Regions from separate parts of the Allosaccharopolyspora coralli genome, predicted to be linked through region 2. Evidence: riboswitches for the same ligand, from Rfam matches in the RefSeq annotation. Region 2 holds a riboswitch; each other region holds the start of a gene.
What was found. A riboswitch is a leader RNA that binds a small molecule or an ion and turns the genes downstream of it on or off. The one in region 2 is predicted to bind thiamine pyrophosphate.
Positions count from the first base shown of each region.

Region 1 (7,340 bases), 760 kb from region 2:
ACGCCGAGCCCGACGAGCCGTTCGGCCTGAGCGCCCATCGCGTCGGCGTCACGGACTTCCTGCTCCCCCAACAGGTCCGCGGCTTCCGGCAGGTTGGGCGTCACGAAGTCGACACGCCGGAGCAGTTCCTCACGCAGGACCTCGACGGCGTCGGGGGCGAGCAACCGGTCGCCGCTCTTGGCGACCATGACCGGGTCGAGCACCACGTTCGGCGGACGGTAGCGGTCGAGGACGGCGACCACGGCGCGGATCACGTCCGCGTTGGCCAGCATCCCGATCTTCACCGCGTCGACGCGCACGTCGTCGAGCAGGGTCACGAGCTGGGACGTGACGAACTCGGGCGGGAGTTCGTGCACTTCGGCGACGCCGGTGGTGGTCTGCGCGACCAGCGCGGTCATCACGGACATGCCGTACGCACCGTTCGCGGAGAACGTCTTGAGGTCGGCCTGCACGCCCGCTCCCCCGCTGGGGTCGGTTCCGGCGATGCTCAGCACGTTGGGGATCACTGGTGCACCTTTCGCAGGGTGGCCGCGGCGGAGCGCGGGTCGTCGGCGGCGCAGATCTCGGAGACCACGCACAGCCCGGCCACACCGGTCGCGGCGATCTCGGCCGCGTTGTCCGCGTGCACGCCGCCGATGGCGACGCAGGGCAGGATCGTGCGCGCTGTCAGGTCGCGGAGTCCGTCGAGGCCGAGCGCGTCCGCGGCATCGGATTTCGTCGGTGTCGCCACGACCGGGCCGACGCCCAGGTAGTCGACCTCGGGCGGAACCGCCTCGACTTCCTCCGATGTGGACACCGAATGGCCGAGCACCCGCTGTTGCCCGAGCACCGCCCGTGCCGCCTCGACAGGCAGGTCGGACTGGCCGAGGTGGACACCGTCGGCCCCGGCGGCGAGTGCGACATCGAGCCGGTCGTTGACCAGCAACGGAACACCGGTACCCCGCAACGCCTCGTGCACCGACACCACCAGTTCGTACAGCTCCCGCCCGGTGGCGGCGGGGTCACGGACCTGCACGACCGTGACCCCGCCGTCGACGGCCTCCCGCACGGTGCGGACAACCCCTCGGTGCCCGCACAGTGCGGTGTCGGTGACGAGGTACAGACTCCAATCGATCATGCGTCGCCGCCGATCGCGTGCAGCTCGTCGACGAACTCGACGACGAAACTGCCCGGTCCGCGCGCGGCAGCGCCCGCACGCTCGCCCGCTTCCGCGAACACCTGTGAGGCCGTGACCGCGGCGGACAACGGAGCGTCCGGGGTCACCGCGAGCAACGCGGCGGTGCTCGCCCCGAGCGCGCAGCCCATGCCGGTGATCTTCGCCATCAGCGGGTGCCCACCGGGCACCGCGACCGTTTCGGTGCCGTCGGTGACGTAGTCGACCTCGCCGCTGACGGCCACGACACAGCCGTTCTCGCCGGCGAACTTCCGTGCGGTATCGACTGCGGACTCGGAGCCTGCGAGCGATTCGACGCCCTTGCCGGAGCCGCCGTTTCCGGCGAGCGCGAGCACCTCGGCGGCGTTGCCGCGCACCACGGCCGGGCGGGACCGGACCAGGTCGGCCGCCAGTTCGGTGCGGTGTCGCAGAGCGCCGACGGCGACCGGGTCCAGCACCCACGGCGTCCCGGAGTGCTCCGCGCCGCGCACCGCCGCCCGCAGTGCACGGTTCCGCTCCTCGGACAGCGTCCCGAGATTGGCCAGCACCGCACCGGCCACACCGGCGAACTCGGCGGACTCTTCGGCGTTCTCCACCATCGCCGGTGACGCGCCGAGCGCCAGCAGCGCGTTGGCCGAGAACCCGGCGGCGACGATGTTGGTGAGGCAGTGGACGAGCGGCGCCTGCTCCCGCAGTGCGGCCACTTCGCGGGCGAACCCGCGTGCACGATCAGTCACGGTGGTGACGTCCCTCCGCTAGTGCGACCTAGGTCAGGTTCGACGGGTTTTTTCTCAGCCCTGGCCGGACGGCCGGGCACCCCGCGTCACACCGCCAACGTAGCAACTGAGGACGCCGTCGCACACCCTTGAAGGCGTGCGGGTGATCTGAATGGGCGTTCCGTGGCGAGTCTGCGTCGGCTGCGGTAACACGGTCGGCACAGTGCCGTTGATCGCAGCCTCGGAACCCGAGTCCACGTACCGCGCGGACGAGCCGCGTGAACTGCGATTACCAGTTCCGCAGTGAGTCGCGGAAGATCCTCGCGAGATCCTCGGAACCGACCGGGCGCGGCGCCACGCCCAGAAGCCGCTGCTGCTGCATCGCACCGTCCACGAGATCGGGCACGTCGGCTTCGTCGAAGCCGACCTCCGCGATCCCGTTCGGGATGCCGATGTCCTGCATGAGCCGTGTCAGCACGAACGGCAGCTGGTCCCGCGGGTCCTCCTGGACGGGAGCCTTCGGGTCGAGCAGCGCGGCGGCTCGCAGGTGCCGGTCGGCGTCCGTGGGAAAGGTGAACCGGAACGCGGCGGGCGCGGTCAGCGACACCGACTGGCCGTGCGGCACCATCGCCTCGTCCGGATACCCCGCCGGCCGGTAGTCCCGTACCCGCCCGGCGATCGGGTACGCGCACGCGTGCGGCACGTGCACCCCCGCGTTGCCGAACCCCATGCCTGCGAAGGTCGCCGCGAGCATCACGTCCTCCCGGGCGCGCAGCTCACCCCCGACGAGCACTGCTCGTCGGAAACTGCGTGCCAACAACGACAGCGCCTGCTCGGCCCACGAGTCCGACACCGGGTTCGACCCGCAGTAGGCGACCCGGTCCTGCGGCTGCTTGCGTGCGAACGCGGCGTAGGGGCGGGCGGTGTACGACTCCAGAGCGTGACACAGCACGTCCATCCCGGAGGCGGCCGTGACCTCAGGCGACAGCGTCATGGTCACGGTCGGATCGACGACCGCCAGCACCGGGCGCAACGACGGGTGACTGATCCCGGTCTTGACCTTCAGACCGAGGACGTCCATGACACACACCGGGGTGCTTTCCGAACCGGTCCCCGCTGTCGTGGGCACCGCGACGAGCGGTCGCAGCGGCTCGGTGATCTTGCGCCCCTCGCCGATCGGGGGGTTCACGTAGTCCATGAGCGTGCCCGGCTGGGTGGTGAGCAGGTTGACCGCCTTGGCGGTGTCGATCACCGAGCCGCCGCCGACCGCGACGAACGCGTCCCATCCGGTGCCTGCCGACTCAGCGGCCGCGACCAGACTCTCGTCGGTCGGTTCGACGTGGACCTGGTCGAAGAGTTCGGCGTCGAGTCCCTGCGCGGTCAGCTCTCCGACGATCCCGGCGGGCACTCCGGTGGCGGCGACACCCGGGTCGGTGATCACGAGAATCCGCCGCGCCTGGAACTGCCCGAGGTCGTGTGCGAGTTCGTCGACGGCACCCGTCCCGAACTTCAGAGGTGGAGCTCCCCAGGTGAACACGGACTCGGGTGCGGTGGTGGCCGCCATCGCTTTCCTCCCACGGACGAATGATCTCGGGCGCTGAGACGAACAGCGTGCTGGCCGACCGGCGGAACTGTCCAGGACTGATCACCCCGCCCACCCGGAGGAGTCCGGGCCGGCGGACGCAAGCCCCACACAGAGCGAGGGATCTCACACCGCGCGTACGGGCTCAGCCGGGGAGAAACAGGTAGCTCAGCTACTACAGTTGAGACATGGACACCTCGACCGACGGCCCCGTCTCCGCCCGCGCGCGATCCGCACACAAGCAGGATCCGGCAGGAGTATGGGCTCCTCTCTCCGGTCTCGCCGACGCCGCCGCCCAGGCCGCGTCGACCGGTTCGGTGGCGATCAGCCGTGGCTTCGACCGCACCAGCAGGGTGCGCGGCAAGGCGTTGCGCGACCTGCTCGTCGAACGCGGGGTGTCGGCCGTGGAGATCACACCCGCCCTCGGTAGCGAGCGCCTGCTCGCAGGCTGCGAGGTCGCGGCCGTGGTCAACCTCGTCGGCGACGGCTCGTGGCAGCCGCACCGGCTCGCCGCGAAGTTGCGCGCCCCGTTGTTCGTTCCCGGCGAGCGGACCGCGACGCTGGCGGGCGAGTCGGAGCGCGACGTCATCGGCGTCACCGCCGCCTCGTCGGGCGAGCGCGACGTCGCCCTGACCCGACTCGCGGTGCTCGCCGAAACCACCGACGGCAAGCTCGAGGTCACGCGGAACGGCGAAACCGTCACGATCGAGGGCGGCCGGGTCGAGGTCACGCTGCACGAGGGATCGCTCGACGTGCACCTCAACGGCGTCGGGGTCGAGGAGACCTTCGCGGCCACCGAGATCGGCATCAGCACCGCGGGCACCCCGCACCGGTTCATCCGCGACGAGCTGCCGATCGCCGACTTCGAGGGTGCGCTCACCGTGGCCACCGAGCCCGTCGGGCTGCGCGTCCGCGCCGCCTGACCCACCTCGTCCCGAGAACTGCTGTCAGAGGGTGTTGGTCGGTGGTTCCGTAGCGGAGCCTCAGCGCCCTCCTCGCTGCGGGATCGCTTTCTCGAGTAGCCACCTACGCAACGAAACCGCTGTCCTTTCGAAGAGGACGCTGAGAACCCGCCGATGGTCCGCCTGCGTACGTGGTTGATCAACGGCTCCGCGGCTGACACGACACGACGACAGGTCATCCCCCGCAGATGGTTGCCGGATTGATCTGCCTTGGTGGCTCCGTGGCCGGTCTGGGTAGGCGGAGAGCAGACCCCTCGGCACGCCGTTGTCGCGGTCGCGAAGCCACGAAAACGGACCCGGCATGACCGCGCGCCCCGGTCTCGGCCATGATCGAGTTCGTCGGCTGTCGCGAGCATGTGTCGGGAGGACGAACCGTCGTGACCGGGAACGCTTGGCAGGTGCAGTGTCGTGACCTCACGGGCAAACGCCGCGAGGTCACGGTGTCGGTGGACGACGGCAGCATCGTCGTGGTCGTGCCACCCGGCGAGACGGCGGTGCTGTCCCCGATGGAGGTCGGGCGGTTACGGGCCGCGTTGCGCGAGGCCGCGGTGACGTCGGCCGAAAGTGACTCCTGACGCGTACGGCTTCCCGAACCGGGCGGGACCGGTGCAGGATCGAGACGTCGATGCCGTCGAGAGGTGAGCCGTGCCCGTCCTCGAGCGCCTGACCGACCTCGCCGATCGTGTGCTGCCCGGGGCATTCACCGCACTCGTGCTCGCCCGGCGCGGCGCGCTGCGCCTGCTCCGCCCGGACAAACTGCTGCGCATCGCCCGGATCCGCGCGCAGTGGGGGGTTTCTCCCCCTGCGGCGTTCGCGATCGGCGCGGTGCGGCATCCGGACCGTCCGGCCGTGATCGACGAGCGCGGCGCGCTCAGCTACGCCGAGGTCCACGCGCGGACGACACAGCTCGCGAACGGGCTCGCCGGGCACGGAGTCGACTCCCGTACGCGCGTCGGCGTGCTCTGTCGCAACCACCACGGGTTCGTCGAGACGGTCGTGGCGTGCTCGAAGATCGGCGCCGACGTGGTGCTGGTGAACACCGGCCTGACTCCCGACCAGGTACGCGGCGTGCTCGCCGACCACGACGTGGATCTGCTCGTGGCCGACGAGGCGTTCGGCGACTACCTCGCGGCCGTCCCGGACGGCACTCGGATCGTGCTCGCCCGAACCGAAGGGACGACGCGGCGCACCACGTTGGAACACCTCATCGGCAGCTCCAGTCGCACCCCGCTGCGCCCGCCCGAACGTGACGCACAGATCGTCGTCCTCACCTCGGGCACCAGCGGCCCGCCGAAAGGGGCCCGCCGCCCGGCCAACCGCGATCTCCACGCGGCCGCCGTGGTCCTCGCGCGGGTTCCGTTGCGCGCCGGGGAACGCATCCTGGTGCCCGCCCCGCTGTTCCACACCTGGGGGCTGGCGGCTCTCTTGCTCGGGGGCGTCCTCGGCGCCACGCTCGTGCTGCGCCGGAAGTTCGACCCGCAGCAGACACTCGCGGCCGCGCAGCGGCACCGCTGCACCTCGATGTTCGTCGTCCCCGCGATGCTGCAACGGATGCTCGACCTGCCCGAGTCGGTGCGAGTGCCCTACGACCTGGGAACACTCCGGGTCGTGGCATCCAGCGGTTCGGCGCTGCCGCCGGACTTGGCCACCCGCGTCCGTCGTGCGTGGGGCCCGGTGCTCTACAACGTCTACGGCACCACCGAGGTGTCCTGGGCGAGCATCGCGACTCCGCACGACCTCAAGGAGGCGCCCGGCACGGCGGGGCGAGCCCCGCACCACACCTCGCTGCGGATCCTCGACGACCGGGACCGGCCGGTGAAGACCGGCACGAACGGCCGGATCTTCGTCGGCAACGAGATGCTCTTTCCCGGCTACACCCGTGGCGGCCGAGGCACGGTCGTGGGTGAGCTGATGGCCACCGGCGACCTCGGGCACCTCGACCGGGCGGGCCGGTTGTCGGTGACCGGACGGGCCGACGACACGATCGTCTCCGGTGGCGAGAACGTGCATCCCCAGCAGGTGACCGACGCCTTGCTCGCGTTTCCCGAGGTGCGCGACGCGGCGACCACCGGCGTGCCGGACGAGGAGTTCGGGCAACGCCTCGCCGCGTTCGTGGTGCTCCGGGACGGCCAGCGGCTCGACACGGCGCAGGCACGGGAGCGGCTGCGCAGCAGGGTGGCCCGGTTCGCCGTACCGCGGGAGGTCGTGTTCGTCGACGAGTTGCCGCGCAACGAGACCGGCAAGGTCGTGACCCGGCTGCTCCGTGAGCAGCTGCCGGACACCGCGGACCGTGACGGATGAGGAGCGTCACCCACCCCGCGCGGCCCCGGCGGGGGCGGCGTTAGGCTCGCGCGGGTGAACGACCGTCTGGTGTGGATCGACTGCGAAATGACCGGCCTCGACCTGGGCAAGGACGCTCTGGTCGAGATCGCCGCGTTGGTGACCGACGCGGACCTCAACGTGCTCGGTGACGGTGTGGACATCGTGATCCACGCCGACGAGGCGGCGTTGGAGGGGATGCCGGAGGTGGTGCGCACGATGCACGAGAACTCCGGCCTCACCGACGAGGTGCGGACCTCGACGGTGACGCTGGCCGAGGCCGAGCAGCAGGTCCTCGACTACGTCAAGCAGCACGTCCCGGAGGGCCGCTCCGCTCCGTTGGCGGGCAACTCCATCGCCACCGACCGAGGCTTCATCAGCCGCGACATGCCGACGCTGGACGGGTACCTGCACTACCGGATGGTCGACGTGTCGTCGATCAAGGAGCTGTGCCGCCGCTGGTTCCCCCGGGTCTACTACGGCCAGCCGGAGAAGGGGCTGGCGCACCGCGCGCTGGCCGACATTCGCGAGTCGATCCGCGAGCTCGCCTACTACCGCCGCACCGCGTTCGTGGCCGACCCCGGCCCGACGAGTGAGCAGGCACGCGC
Region 1 is NZ_CP045929.1:1,208,591-1,215,930, reverse strand. Features, by position in the region: gene thiD (bifunctional hydroxymethylpyrimidine kinase/phosphomethylpyrimidine kinase) at 1-506, opposite strand, end outside; gene thiE (thiamine phosphate synthase) at 503-1,117, opposite strand; gene thiM (hydroxyethylthiazole kinase) at 1,114-1,890, opposite strand; TPP riboswitch at 1,884-1,984, opposite strand; gene GIY23_RS05775 (hydroxyacid-oxoacid transhydrogenase) at 2,159-3,433, opposite strand; gene GIY23_RS05770 (hypothetical protein) at 3,640-4,374, shown strand; gene GIY23_RS05765 (hypothetical protein) at 4,791-4,988, shown strand; gene GIY23_RS05760 (AMP-binding protein) at 5,059-6,714, shown strand; gene orn (oligoribonuclease) at 6,769-7,340, shown strand, end outside.
Region 1: another riboswitch for thiamine pyrophosphate. It lies ahead of thiM (hydroxyethylthiazole kinase); the one in region 2 lies ahead of thiO (glycine oxidase ThiO).

Region 2 (7,340 bases):
TCGCAGGAATCCGCGGTCGGCTCCTCGGTCTGCCGTTCCGGTTCCACCACCGGCTGGTACTGCGGCACGATCGAGGCCACCAACCAGAGCGTCAGCTACCCGCAGGGCACGGTGAACGGCCTCGTCCGCACCGACGTCTGCGCCGAACCCGGCGACTCCGGCGGCTCGTTCATCTCCGGCGACCAGGCCCAGGGCATGACCTCGGGCGGGTCGGGGAACTGCAGCCTCGGTGGCACCACGTACTACCAGCCCGTCAACGAGGCGCTGGACGTCTACGGCCTCACCCTGGTCACCGGCTGACGACCGGGTGAGAGGTCGCGTGGGTTGATCTGCGCGGGTGGTTCCGTGGCGGAACCTCAGCGCCCTCCTCGCTGCGGGATCGGTTTCTCGAGTAGCGGCCTACGCTACGAAACCGCTGTCCTCGCGAGGAGGGCGCTGAGAACCCGCGGGCGGCTGGGCTGCGTACGTGGTTACTGCGCAGCGGCTCCGCCGCTGACGAGACACGATGACAGCTCATTCGACCAGGAGTTCTCAGGACAGAGCGGCGCGTAGGGCTTCAGCAGCCGCAGCCGGGTCCTCGGCTTCGGTGATTGCGCGGACGACGACCGCGCGCTGCGCGCCCGCCTCCCGCGCCTCGCTCACGGTGTCCAGATCGATCCCGCCGATCGCGAACCACGGTCGGCCGTGGCCGGAGTGCTCGGCGGCGTGGCGCACCAGGTCGAGTCCGGCCGCGGGACGGCCCGGTTTCGTCGGGGTCGTCCACACCGGACCCGCGCAGAAATAGTCCACACCGGACTCCGTGGCCGCCGAGTCGGCTTGCGCCACGTCGTGCGTCGAACGGCCCACGACGATCCGATCTCCCACGACGCGCCGGGCGAGCCCCACCGGCAGGTCGTCCTGCCCCAGGTGCAGGACGTCCGCTTCGACGGCCAGCGCGAGGTCGGCGCGGTCGTTGACCGAGAGCAGCTTGTCGTGCCGCACACACGCCTCCGCCAGCACCTCCAGCGCGGCGAGTTCGTGGCGCGCCTCCAGCGGCGCCCCGTGCGGCGACTTGTCCCGCAGTTGAATGATGTCCACGCCGCCCGCGAGTGCCGCGTCGGCGAACTCGGCGAGATCGCCCCGCTCGGTCCGTGCGTCCGTGCACAGATACAGCCGGGCGTCGTCGAGGCGGGCGCGAATTCCGTGACCGTCCAGTCCTGGCATGGTCCACAGCCTAGGACCACTCGTGCGCTCGAACCGGTGGCGGTGGGTCACACCGAAGGCTGACGGACGTGCTCCCGGTCGGTACGGTGAGAAGTGGTCCGCACGGGAGTCCGGAGGAACCGGACTGAGAGGGGGCTCACCGCCCCGACCGTCGAACCTGATCCGGGTGATGCCGGCGCAGGGAGCAGGGAAGTGTCGCAGCAACGTTCGCACCGGGTCGCCGTCGTCGGCGGTGGCGTCGTCGGCCTGTCCGTGGCCTGGCGCGCCGCCTCGTCGGGGTCTCGCGTTCGCCTGGTCGACCCGGCCGTGGGCTCCGGCGCGTCGTGGGTCGCGGGCGGCATGCTCGCGCCGATCGCCGAAGCCTGGCCCGGGGAAGAAGAGCTGCTCACGCTCGGTGCCGATTCGCTCGCCCGGTGGCCCGCCTTCGCCGAGGACCTCGCCGCGGACTCCGGTCGCCCGTCAGGGCTTCGCCGCGACGGCACCCTCGTCGTCGGTGTCGACAGCGCCGACCGGGCGGAACTCACGCGCCTCGAAGAACACCTGTCGTCGGTTGGGCGCACCGTCACGCGGCATCCGGGCCGTGAGCTTCGCCGACTCGAACCCGCGCTCGGTCCGGCGGTCCGGGCGGGCCTCGAGGTTCCCGGCGACCTCGCCGTGGACAATCGCGTGACGCTCGCCGCGCTGCGGGACGCGTGCCGGGCACGCGGCGTCGAGTTCGTCGCCGAATCGGCCCGCGCCGTCTCACCCGGCACGGTCGAACTCAACGAAGGGTCGCTGACCTGCGACGTCGCCGTCATCGCGTGCGGTGCGCACTCCGGCTCGCTGCATCCGAAACTCGACGGCAGGCTCCGGCCCGTCAAAGGCGAGATCCTGCGGCTCCGGCACCGGGGCAGCGCCCTGCCGCCGCCGCGCCGCACCATCCGGGGTCCCGTGCACGGCAGGCAGGTGTACCTGGTGCCGCGCGACGACGGGATCGTCGTCGGCGCCACCCAGTACGAAGTGGGGTTCGACACCGATGTCACCGCAGGCGGTGTCCGGGACCTGCTCGCCGACGCCGAGCAGCTCGTGCCCGGCCTCAGCGAGTACGCCGTCGACGAGGTCACCGCGGGCTTGCGCCCCGGCACCGACGACAATCTGCCGATCGTCGAGACCCTCGAGCCCGGCGTCGTCGCCACCACCGGCCACCACCGCAACGGGTACCTGCTCGCGCCGCTGACCGCCGAGACGGCGGTCGAGCTGCTGCAGGACGGAGGACGCACATGACCATCACCATCAACGGCGCCGACCACGGCGTCGAGGCGGACAGCAGCCTCGCGACGATCCTCGCCGCGTACGGCGTCGCCGAGAAGGGCGTGGCCGTCGCGGTCGACGGAGCCGTCGTCCCGCGCGCGTCGTGGCAGGACACGATCGTGCCCGACGGTGCCGCCGTCGAAGTACTCACCGCCGTGCAGGGAGGATGACGTGACCGGCATCGATCCGACCGAACCGCTGGTGATCGCCGGCCGGAAGTTCGACTCGCGGCTCATCACCGGCACCGGCGGGGCGTCGAACCTCGCCGTGCTCGAACGAGCGCTGGTCGCCTCCGGCACCGAACTGACGACCGTGGCGATGCGCCGCTCCGACGCCGAGGGCCGCAGCGGGGTGCTCGACCTGCTCGGACGACTCGGCATCGACGTTCTGCCCAACACCGCAGGCTGCCGGAGCGCCGCCGAAGCCGTCCTGACCGCGCGGCTCGCACGGGAAGCGCTCGAGACGAACTGGGTGAAGCTCGAGGTCGTCGCCGACGACGACACTCTCCTACCGGACCCGGCGGAGCTACTCGACGCCGCCGAACAACTCGTCGACGACGGGTTCGTCGTGCTCGCCTACACCAACGACGATCCGGTGCTGGCGCGGAAACTGGAGGAGATCGGGTGTGCCGCGGTCATGCCGCTCGGCTCGCCGATCGGGACCGGTCTCGGGATCCGCAACCCGCACAACATCGAGATGATCGTGTCCCGGGCGTCGGTGCCGATCGTGCTCGACGCCGGGATCGGCACCGCCTCCGACGCGGCACTGGCGATGGAACTCGGCTGCGACGCTGTGCTGCTGGCGACGGCGGTGACCAGGGCGAACGACCCGGAACGGATGGCTACCGCGATGCGTTCCGCCGTGCACGCCGGCCACCTCGCCGCGCACGCGGGCCGCATCCCGCAACGCTTCTGGGCCCACGCCTCCAGCCCCGACCGCGACACCTGACCCACCCACTCCCACACCTTGTGGACAAAGTCCGCTCTAAGCTCAGCGTTGTGCGGCCTGCGGTCGGGCATAGGGCGTCGACGGTTTCCCTTCCGCCTACGCAGACCGGCCACCGGCGGGTTCTCATCTCGTGGCTGGCGAGGACAGCGTCGACGTGGTGTAGGTGGCTACTCGATGTCGGCGATCCCGCAGCCAGCCGCGAGGTGAGGTTCCGCTACGGAACCGCCAACGCAGATCACCCCGCGACCCTCTCAAGACCACCTATCGGATGCGGTGGCGTTCGGGGCGGACGAAGGAAACGGTGTAGCTCTTCCACGGGTCGTCGTGGCCGAGGGCCCGGTCGATGGCCCCTCGCGCGTGCAACGCGTTCTCCAGCATCGAACTCGCCAACAGCTCGGTCGCCGGGGCGCTGCCCGTCGGCACGTCCGGAATACGCGCCTCGTGCTTGCCGCCGAGCAACGCGTCCACCGCCTGCAACGCCGGGGTCGCCACGGCGCGCTCCTTCTCCGGCCGGAACGCGAGCGAGGCCACGTCCTGGCGCAGCGCGTCGAGCGCGATCGCCGCATCCCGCGTCGCTTCCCGATCCTCGGTCTCCGCGGCCGTGCCGTCGATCAACGCAGGCATCCCGAGCAAGTCCTGGGTACGGCGCAGCGCGAGGACGTGCGCGGACTGGAGCGCCTCGCGCAGGTCCGCGCCCCTGCCGGCGGCACGAACGCTGCGCAGCAACTCCGAGACCGCCCACACCGTCGAGCGCACCGAGCCGCGGACGTTCGGCACCACGCTGCCCGGCAGCACCAGGTAGCTCACGTAGCCGACGATGAGCGCGATCGCCGCGCCGACCGCCGTGTTCCCCGCGAAACTGATCGCCACGTTCGCCAGCGGCCGTCCGAGTTCCATCGCCTGATGGACGACGGTCACGGTGATCAGGGCGCCGAGCAGCACCTGATAGTCCGAGCGCATCCGGTCGGCGCGCAGCATCATGCCCATGATCACCAGCGGAACGAACAGGAACGTTCCCGGTACGAGCGTGATCACGACAGCGAGAGCGACGACCCCGAGCACGGCGCCGCCGGTGCGTTCCAGCGCGCCCGTCATGCTGTCGCGGGCGGCGGGTTGCAGCACCACGTACAGACCGAGCAGCAGTGTCGAGGCCGACGGGTCGCTGAGCAGCAACACGATCACCATGCCGGCGCCGACCGCGAGGGTGCAGCGCAGCGCGTGCCGGAACAGCGACGAGCGCAACGACAGGTGTGCCTTGGCCGCGCCTTTCGCGCGTTCCCACCGGCCGATCCGCGCTTCGGGGGTCGCGGAGATCTCGGACCGTTCCTGCACGGCCGCGCGGATCCGGTCGAGGCCCTGGTTGATGCCGCGCACCGCGGTCGGCAGCTCCTGGCGGCCGCCCTCCAGCACCGCGGCCGCCGGATCACGTCGCGCCTCGGGCGGGAGCCCGGTGCACGCCTTGGCCCGGACGGAGACGGCGAGTTCGGAGGCGATCCGGTCCGCCTCGGCGACGATCCGGCGCAGTTGTTCGGCCTCGGCGCGGTCGGCCCGTCCGGCCTGCGCGAGCAGCGTCTCCCGTGCCGCGCGGAAACGGGACGCCCCGGCGAGCACCTGACCGAGCCAGGTGGCCGCGCCGTCGTTGCGCCACGCCGTCGCGGCGCGCTCGACCACGCCCGGGCCGGGCTCGGTCAGTGTCAGCGCCACCGCGTTCCTGGTCCAGCGGGTGGGGTCGCTCAACCCGATGATCACACGCAACGCGAGGGCGAACAGTGCGCCTGCCCCCGCGGCCGCGAACAGCAGGGCGGCTGGTTGGTCCGTGCCGATCCCGGTCGTCGTGGACACGAGGGTCGCGGCGGCGAAGGTCTGGCCGACGAGCCGGTAGTGCTCACCGAGCGCGGGCAGCATCCCCGCGCCGAACACGACCGCCGCGACGAGCAGGCCCGCCAGGACGGGCACCGACCGCAGCAAGGGGCCGACCGCCATCACCAGCGTCACGGCGGGCACGAACCACGCGAACCGGTGCAGGTCGGCGCGCAGCGACTGCCCACCCGCGCCGACGAGAGCGAACACCGCGGTCAGACCGGCGACCAGGCCGAGCGTGCGGAGGTCGAAGACCCACCCGGCGACGGTGGCGGCCACGGCCGCGACGACCACCATGGTCGTGTACTGGTGCTGGCGCGGATCGGGCGCGCCCGTCCGGGTGGCCAATCGGCGATACACGTCTTTCATCAGCGATACAGCCACGGGTTCGATCATCCCTGATCCGGTCAGTGGTTCGACAGCAGCCGCAGCCTGCGGTGTCGAGGGTCCACTCGACCGGGCTACGCGGCCTTCGTGCAGTGTGTCGGGCCGAGGCCCTGTCGGGTTACCGGCGCGGGATGGAAGTCACCCCACCGGTGGTCAGATCGAGCGCGAGCTCACCCGCCAGAAGGTCGAGACCGGGCCGACGCCGGCGCCGAGCGGATACGCGTGTTCGACGCTGCGGGTGACGAACCGCTTGCCGCACCGGACCGCGTCGGGCATCGAGGCGCCGCGCGCGAGCGCGGCCGTGATGGCCGAGGCGAACGCGTCGCCCGCGCCGTGGGTGTGCTCCGTCGTGTAGCGCGGGCCGACGAGATCGAGCGCCTGCTCGCCGTCGAAGAGCAGGTCGACGCACTCGGGGTCGTCCGGAAGGTGACCGCTCTTGATGAGCACCCATTCCGGTCCGAAGTCGTGGATCGCTTTGGCCGCGTCCCAGAGATCGGCGCGCGTGCGGGCCTCGATCCCGGTGAGCAGCCGTACCTCGTCCAGGTTCGGTGTCACGAGCGTGGCGCGCGGGAAGGCGTCGTGACGCAGGCCGTCGAGAGCGTCCTCGTGCAGCAGCGGTTCCCCGCTGCGGGACGCGGCGACCGGGTCGATCACGAACGGGGTGCGTCCCCCGCGGCCGAAGCCGTGCTTGTCGGCCATCTCGACGACGGCCTCGATCGTCGCGGCGGAGGCGAGCACACCGGTCTTGGCGGCGTCGACCCCGATGTCGGAGGCCACGGCGTCGATCTGGGCGGCGACCACGGCGGGCTCGATCTCGACGAGCCCGGTGACGCCGACGGTGTTCTGCACGGTCACGGCTGTCACGGCGGTCATGCCGTGGACTCCGCAGGAGAAGAAGGTCCGCAGGTCGGCGTGCATTCCGGCACTGCCACCGGAGTCCGAGCCTGCGATGGTGAGCGCGGTCGGCGGTGCGGCGTCGTGCGCGGGAGCCACCGTGTGCGTACCCGGCGCTGCGGGAGCCGAGGGGCCGACGTGGCCCCCGAACGGGGAGGTGTGGGCCCGGCCTCGCGGTCCCTGTGGTTCGTGCATCCCCGTCATCCTAGGCCGACGCCTCGCGCCCCCGTGACCAGCGCCGCTCCCGCCTTGTGTTGGGGCGAACGGCACTCTCGCCCCACATGACGAGGCGAAAGTGCCGTTCGCCTCACCTCAATCGACGACGGGGAGGTAGACGGAGTTGCCGGAGTCGGCGAACTCCTCGGACTTCTCCCGCATCCCGGCCTCGATGGCCTCGACGCTGGTGAGGCCGTGCTCCTCGGCGTATCGGCGCACGTCCTGGGTGATCTTCATGGAGCAGAACTTCGGGCCGCACATCGAGCAGAAGTGCGCCGTCTTGGCGGGCTCGGCGGGCAGTGTCTCGTCGTGATAGGCGAGCGCGGTGTCCGGGTCGAGGGCCAGGTGGAACTGGTCCTGCCAGCGGAACTCGAAGCGCGCCTTCGACAGTGCGTCGTCCCACTCCTGGGCCCGGGGGTGCTCTTTGGCGAGGTCGGCGGAGTGCGCGGCGATCTTGTAGGCGATCACGCCTGCCTTGACGTCGTCGCGGTTCGGCAGACCGAGGTGTTCCTTCGGGGTGACGTAGCACAGCATCGCCGTCC
Region 2 is NZ_CP045929.1:447,302-454,641, forward strand. Features, by position in the region: gene GIY23_RS02130 (S1 family peptidase) at 1-300, shown strand, start outside; gene thiE (thiamine phosphate synthase) at 532-1,203, opposite strand; TPP riboswitch at 1,296-1,404, shown strand; gene thiO (glycine oxidase ThiO) at 1,396-2,466, shown strand; gene thiS (sulfur carrier protein ThiS) at 2,463-2,663, shown strand; gene thiG (thiazole synthase) at 2,665-3,441, shown strand; gene GIY23_RS02155 (FUSC family protein) at 3,703-5,685, opposite strand; gene thiD (bifunctional hydroxymethylpyrimidine kinase/phosphomethylpyrimidine kinase) at 5,842-6,777, opposite strand; gene thiC (phosphomethylpyrimidine synthase ThiC) at 6,895-7,340, opposite strand, start outside.

Region 3 (7,340 bases), 420 kb from region 2:
CAATCGAACCGTCTCGATGTTGTTCGGAACGCCAATGCCTGCGGCGATACCTCCCAGGGCAGGATCTCCGACGTGCCCGACGATCACCCGAACCGCGCAGGCAGGCGCCGGACACCCGGCGAGCTCCTCGACCTCGACCACGACCACGTCTGGCATCCGTACGGGTCGATGCCCGCGAACGACCGGCCCTACCTGATCGAGTCCGCGTCCGGCGTGCGGCTGCGCCTCACCGAGCCCGTCGACGGTGTCGGCGAACTCGTCGACGGCATGTCGTCGTGGTGGGCGGCGATCCACGGCTACGCCCACCCGGTGCTCGACGAGGCGATCCGCGATCAGCTCGGTCGGATGAGCCACGTGATGTTCGGTGGCCTCACCCACGAGCCCGCGATCGACCTCGCCACGCGCCTCGTGGAGATCACCCCGCAGCCGCTGCGGCACGTGTTCCTCGCCGACTCCGGCTCGGTGTCCGTCGAGGTCGCCGTCAAGATGTCCCTGCAGTACTGGCGGTCGCGGGGCCGTGGCGGCAAGCGCCGGATGCTCACCTGGCGTGGTGGCTATCACGGCGACACCTGGCATCCGATGTCGGTGTGCGACCCCGAAGGCGGCATGCACCACCTCTGGGGCGAGTCGCTCGCCGAGCAGGTGTTCGCCGACGCACCGCCGCAAGGCTTCGACACGCCGCCGGAGCAGTCCTATCTGGACCATCTCGACGCGATGCTCTCGCGGCACGCCGAGGAGATCGCGGCGGTCATCGTCGAACCCGTCGTCCAAGGAGCGGGCGGCATGGTCTTCCATCACCCCGGATACCTGCGAGCGCTGCGGGAACTCACCGACGTTCACGACGTGTTGCTGATCTTCGACGAGATCGCCACCGGGTTCGGCCGCACCGGGGAACTCTTCGCCACCGACCACGCCGGGGTCAGCCCGGACGTGCTGTGCCTCGGCAAAGCGCTCACGGGCGGGTATCTCACGATGGCCGCCACCCTGTGCACCGCGCGGGTGGCCGAAGGCATCTCCGACGGCGAGGTGCCGGTCCTCGCGCACGGACCGACGTTCATGGGCAACCCGCTCGCGTCGGCGGCGGGCCTCGCCTCGGTGAACCTGCTGCTCGCACAGGACTGGAAGTCGGAAGTGCGCCGCATCGAGACGGGGTTGCGGGACGGACTCGCCGAAGCCACCGGGCTGCCGGGAGTCGTGGACGTGCGCACGCTCGGCGCGATCGGTGTCGTGGAACTCGACCACGACGTCGACGTCGCGACCGCGACCGACGTCGCCGTGCGGAACGGGGTGTGGCTGCGGCCGTTCCGGCGGATGCTCTACACCATGCCGCCGTACGTGACCGGCGATGACGACCTCGCGATGATCGTGCGGGCGATGCTGGCCGCCGCGCGGGACGCATGAGCGGCGGCGAGGTTCTGGTCGTCACCGGAACGGGAACCGGCGTCGGCAAGACCGTCGTCACCGCGGCTCTCGTGAGCCTTGCGACGTCCGAGCGACGTGTCGCGGTGGTCAAACCGGTGCAGACCGGTGTCGCGGCCGACGAGGACGGCGACCTCGACGAGGTGCGACGGCTGGCCGGACCGGTCACGACCGTCGAGCTCGCGCGCTACCCGGACCCGCTCGCGCCCGCGACCGCCGCGCGGCGCTGCGGACGATCTCCCGTCCGCCCGGTGCGGATCGCCGAGGCCGTACGCGAGGCCACGGACGAGCACGACCTCGTGCTCGTCGAGGGAGCCGGTGGTCTGCTCGTGCACTGTGACGACGACGGCGGCACCCTCGCGGACGTGGCAGCGTTGCTCGACGCTCCCGTCCTCGTCGTGGCCGCCGCAGGGCTGGGGACGCTGAACTCGACGGCACTCACCGTCGAGGCACTGTCCGCACGAGGACTCGGCTGCCCCGGTGTCGTGATCGGCTCGTGGCCGCACGAACCGGACCTCGCGTGCCGCTGCAACCTCGTCGACATGCCGACAGTGACCGGCAGGCCGCTTCTCGGGGCACTGACCGAGAACGCAGGCACGTTCCGCCTGGACGAGTTCCGTGCCCTCGCCCGGGACGGCCTCGCTCCTGAACTCGGTGGACAGTGGGAGCCGGGCGGCGAGTGGTAGGGACGCTGCTCCCGCGCTAGCGTGCGCACCGTGACCACCGCACCGCCCGCCGTGCTCGTCGTCGGCGCCGGAGTCCAGGGACTGACCACGGCCACGGTGCTCGCCGAATCCGGTGTCGACGTCCGGGTGCGCACCGCCGAAGCACCCCGCGACACGACCTCCTCCGTCGCCGCCGCGATGTGGGGCCCGACCTTCCTGCAGCCGACCGAACGAGTCACGGGGTGGACGCTGGATTCGCACGCGGCGTTCACCGCGCTCGCCGACGAGCAGGACACCGGTGTTCGCATCGTGGGCGGCCGCGTCGCCGCACGAATCGACCTCGGTGACGAGATACCCGACGAGGCGCGCGCCGTGTCCGACCTCGCCCCGTGCGCGCCGAGCGACCTACCCGCCGGATTCGTCAGCGGTTACCGGATGTCCGTGCCGCTCATCGACATGCCTGGCTACCTGGAATACCTCGTCGACCGGCTCGTGCGCGCGGGAGGACGTCTGTCGCTGAGTCCGGTGTCGACGCTGCGTGCCGCCACCGAGGACGCGCCGATCGTCGTCAACTGCACCGGTGTCGGGGCACACGAACTCGTCGGTGATCCCCAGGTGCGGCCCGTGCGCGGACAGCACGTGGTGGTGCGCAATCCTGGAATCGAGGAGTACTTCATGGAGGTCGGCCCGGACGATCGCTGGGCGGGGATCTTCCCGCACGGCGAGCGTCTGATCCTCGGTGGCGACGCTCGTGAGCACGACTGGAACCGCGAGTCCGACCCGGTCTCCACGTCCGGGATCCTGCGTCGCTGCGCCGCGATCGACGACCGTCTCGCCGAGCCGGTCGTCCTCGACGTGATGGTGGGCCTGCGACCCGGACGCCCGGCGGTGCGACTGGAAATCGAGGACTACGAGGGAGCGCGGATCGTGCACAACTACGGCCACGGTGGTGGTGGCGTCACGCTCTCGTGGGGCTGCGCCCACGAAGCCGCAGCGCTCGCGGCCGCCGCGCTGTGATCAGCGGCGCCAGTGCGCAGGCCGTGTCAGGGTGTCCGGGATCGTCGTCGCGGCGTTCCCTCGTGCGGCTTCCAGCTGCGGCTGGGTGACGAACAAGCCGGTGTCCAGACGTGCGCCGCGTACGTCGGCCGCTCGCAGGTCCGCGCCGAGCAGATCCGTCCGATACAGGCTCACCTCGCGCAGATCCGCCCCCAGCAGGTAGCTACCGCGCAGGCTCACCCCGCGCAGGTCCGCCCGCCGGAGGTTCCGGCCGATCAGGTCGGCACCGACCCGGTCACGCCCCGAACCACGCGCGCCCGCCCGCGCGGACTCGCTGACTTCGTCCAGCACCGGACGGACCCGCTGGCGGTACGCGGCGATGTCGAAGGCGGCGAGCGTGTCGGCGCCGGCCCTCGTCGCGTCCTCGCAGTCTCGTGCGGCCGTCCGAACCGACTCGCGCAGTGGACCGTCCGGCACCAGCGTATCCGCCTCGGCGAGGTACCAGAGCAGCTCGTGCAGCTGACGCATCAATGCGAACACGGCGAACATCGAGTTCGCGGTCGATGCGTCGTCCCGCCAGGTTCGCCCGCCGAAGGTCACCTGCGTGACGTGCTGGCCCGCTCCGAAGCAGTCGAACACCGCACAGCCCGGGAACCCCTCGTCACGGAGCCGGTCATGGATGCCGCAGCCGCAGTCGGCCAACAGGTTGCGGCACGGTTGCCCGGCGGGCTTGTCAACGGCGAAATCGGCCGAAGCCGCGAACGCGGGCGCGACGCAGCACAAACCCGCGCACGAGCCGCAGTCCGCCCGCAGTTCCCGGCGCATCCGCACCCCTCCGATCGTGGAACACGATCAGGATAAACAGAAGGCCGTGCCTGCGGGGGCTAGCGGAACCTCAGCCCCTCCTCGCCGCGGGATCGATTTCGTGAGAGGGCGTCTCGGAACTGGCATGTGTGCCCGTAGGGCACGCCTCACAGGTGACCAGCCGCGGGGGCTCCGAACTGGCGCGACGGTCCTGGACCACCCACCCAAGTTCCCAGATGCCTGCTTAGGAGCCGGACAAAGTGTCCACGACGCCGTCGATCTCCTGGGCCATCGACACGTCCTTCTGGGTGATGCCGCCCTCCGAGTGCGTGGAGCACGAGAACCGAAGCTCGCGCCACCGGATGTCGATGTCCGGGTGGTGGTCCTCCTGCTCGGCGATCTCGGCGATCCGGTTCACCGCCTGGATCGCCTGCGGGAAAGACGCGAGCTTCGCGGTCCGGACCAGGGCGGTGCCCTCCTGGGTCCAGTCCGACAGGTGGTCGAGGGCTGCCTGGATCTGGTCGTCGTTGAGCAGAGACGTCATGACCTCATGGTGGTACGTGATCGTCGATCGCGCGACCTCCCGTCGGTGGGACGTGCACGCCCGGGCCAGTAGACTGCGCCGCGCCACGGGAGTCCGGTCCGCCGGACTGAGAGGAGGGCACGCCCTCGACCGTCCGCACCTGATCCGGATCATGCCGGCGCAGGGAGGCGAACACGATCAGCCCGGCCAGGGGCTCGCGTGGCGCGACCCCGGGAGGATCGTTGTACCGCTCGTTACCCCGTACCGCTGTTCGTGTCGCCGTCTGCGCCGCCGTGGCCCTGCTCGCCGCGGGATGCTCGCTGGTCGCCGCGCCCACCGCCACCGACGAACGGACGGTCACCGTCGTCGCACACGACTCCTTCGTGCTCGACGAGCAGGTCAAGGCCGATTTCGAGGAACGCAGCGGGATCACTCTCGAGGTCCGGACGGTCGGTGACGCCGGTGCGCTCGCCAACCAGCTCGTGCTGTCGAAGGCCGCACCGCTGGGCGATGTCGCTTACGGCGTGGACTCGACCTTCGCGTCACGGCCGCTCGACGAGGGCGTGTTCGTCCCACACGAGTCGCCCGCGACGCAACGCGGTCCGCAGCGTTATGCGCTCGACCCGCAAGCGCGGCTCACCGCCGTCGATGTCGGAGACGTCTGCGTCAACATCGACCCCGCGTGGTTCGCCGAACGCTCGATTCCGGAACCGCGGACGCTCGCCGACCTCACCGACCCGCGCTACCGCGACCTGTTCGCCGTGCCCGACCCGAAGACCTCCTCACCGGGACTGGCGTTCCTGCTCGCCACCGTCGCGACCTTCGGTGAACCCGGTTGGCAGGACTACTGGACGAAGCTGACCGCCAACGGTGTCGAACTCAGCGCGGGCTGGGAAGAGGCCTACAACCAGGAGTTCTCCGGTTCGGCGGGACAGGGGCCGAAGCCCATCGTGCTCTCCTACGCCTCGTCGCCGGCGGCCGAGGTCGGTGCGGACGGAACTCCGCGCACCCGCGCCCTGCTGGACACCTGTTACCGCCAGGTCGAGTACGCGGGTGTGCTGGACGGAGCGAAGGACCCGCAGGCCGCGGCGGAGGTCATGGACTTCCTGGTGTCCCCGGAGTTCCAGCGGACCGTGCCCGAGCAAATGTACGTGTACCCGACGGTCGAGGGGGTCGCGCTCCCGGACGGCTGGGAACGCGCGGCGCCGCAGCCTGAGCAGCCTGCAGAGCTCCCCGCCGAGCAGGTCGAGCAGAACCGTCAACGCTGGATCGAGCAGTGGCGCGCGCTCGTCCGGGGGTGATCGACCCGCCGAACCGGGTAGGCGGTCACCGGCTGTTCGTGGCGGTGGCCGCGACGAGCGTGCTCGGGTTCCTCGCGGTGTTCTTCGCCTGGCCGGTCGTCGCGATCATCGGCCTCGGCGTCGGCGGCGACCTCCTCGGCACCTTCGCCGAGCCGTCAACGGCGCGACTGGTCGGCTTCACCCTCGGTCAGGCCGCGGCTTCGACCGTGGTGGCGCTGCTCGCCGGGATGCCGTTGGCGTTCGTGCTCGCACGCGTCGCACTGCCCGGTAAAGCGGTGATCCGGGCGCTGGTGACGGTCCCGTTCGTGCTGCCGACGATCGTCGTCGGGATGGCGTTTCGTGCGGTGTTCGACGTCGACGGCGCGGCAAGCAGTGCCGTGGCGATCGTGCTCGCCAACGCGTTCTTCAACGTCGCCGTCGTCGCCCGCACCGTCGGAGGTTTCTGGTCGCATCTGGACAGACGCGTGGAGGACTCGGCGCGCACCCTCGGGGCGAGTGGTCTTCGCGCATTCCGGTCCGTGACGCTGCCCGCGCTCGCCCCGGCGATCGGCTCCGCCACGGCCGTGGTGTTCCTGTTCTGCTCCACGAGTTTCGGCGTGGTGCTGGTGCTCGGGGGAGGGTCGCTGCGCACGCTGGAGACCGAGATCTACCTGCGCACGGTGGAGTTGCTCGACCTCTCCGGTGCGGCCGCGCTCTCGCTGATCCAGCTCTCAGCGGTGGTCACCGCGCTCGGATTGGCCTCTTTCGCCCGCAAGCGACGGGAAAGTGCGCTCCGCCTGCGTCGAGCGGACGAAGCGATTCGGGCGCCGCGAGGGCGTGAATGGTGGGTCGTCGGTGTGGCGGCGTCCGTGCTCGCCGCGTTGCTCACGCCCATCCTCGGGCTGCTCGTGCGCTCGGTGTCGGGCCGGAACGGATGGACATTCGACGGCTACCGGGCCCTGTCCGGAACCGGCGCGGACGGCACACTCGAAGTGTCCGGATGGGAAGCAGTGTCGCAGTCCCTGCGCACGGCTGCGGACGCGACGTGGATCGCGATGCTGCTCGGCCTGTTGGCCTCGATCGTGCTGGTCAGCGTGCGGCGACGGTCAGCGGAGGCGATGGACGCGGCACTGATGCTGCCGCTGGGAGTCTCGGCGGTCACCATCGGCTTCGGTTACCTCGTGACGCTGCACCTGCTTCCCGGTGACCTGCGGACCTCGCCACTGCTCGTCCCGTTCGCCCAGGCTCTCGTCGTCACGCCACTGGTGATTCGCACGGTGCTGCCGGTTCTGCGCGCGATCGACCCACGGCTGCGCGACGCGGCCGCGACGCTCGGCGCCGGGCCGTGGCGGGTGCGGTCGGCGATCGACCTGCCGCTGGCGTTGCGTTCGGTGTGCGCGGCGGCAGGATTCGGGTTCGTCGTGGCGCTCGGCGAGTTCGGGGCGACGAGCTTCCTCGCCAGGCCGGACACCGCGACCCTGCCGGTGGTGATCGCGCGGCTGCTCTCGCGACCCGGCGAGTCGAACCTGCAGATGGCCTACGCGGCGTGTTCGTTGCTCATGGTCGTCACGGCGCTCGCGGTGATCGCGATCGAGAGCGTCCGCGTCCGTACTCACGGCGTCGAGGAGTTCTGATGGCTCTGGGCCTGCACGG
Region 3 is NZ_CP045929.1:867,190-874,529, forward strand. Features, by position in the region: gene GIY23_RS04140 (adenosylmethionine--8-amino-7-oxononanoate transaminase) at 73-1,401, shown strand; gene bioD (dethiobiotin synthase) at 1,398-2,105, shown strand; gene GIY23_RS04150 (FAD-dependent oxidoreductase) at 2,136-3,101, shown strand; gene GIY23_RS04155 (pentapeptide repeat-containing protein) at 3,102-3,905, opposite strand; gene GIY23_RS04160 (4a-hydroxytetrahydrobiopterin dehydratase) at 4,129-4,428, opposite strand; TPP riboswitch at 4,504-4,611, shown strand; gene GIY23_RS04165 (thiamine ABC transporter substrate-binding protein) at 4,650-5,708, shown strand; gene GIY23_RS04170 (ABC transporter permease) at 5,684-7,321, shown strand; gene GIY23_RS04175 (ABC transporter ATP-binding protein) at 7,321-7,340, shown strand, end outside.
Region 3: another riboswitch for thiamine pyrophosphate. It lies ahead of GIY23_RS04165 (thiamine ABC transporter substrate-binding protein); the one in region 2 lies ahead of thiO (glycine oxidase ThiO).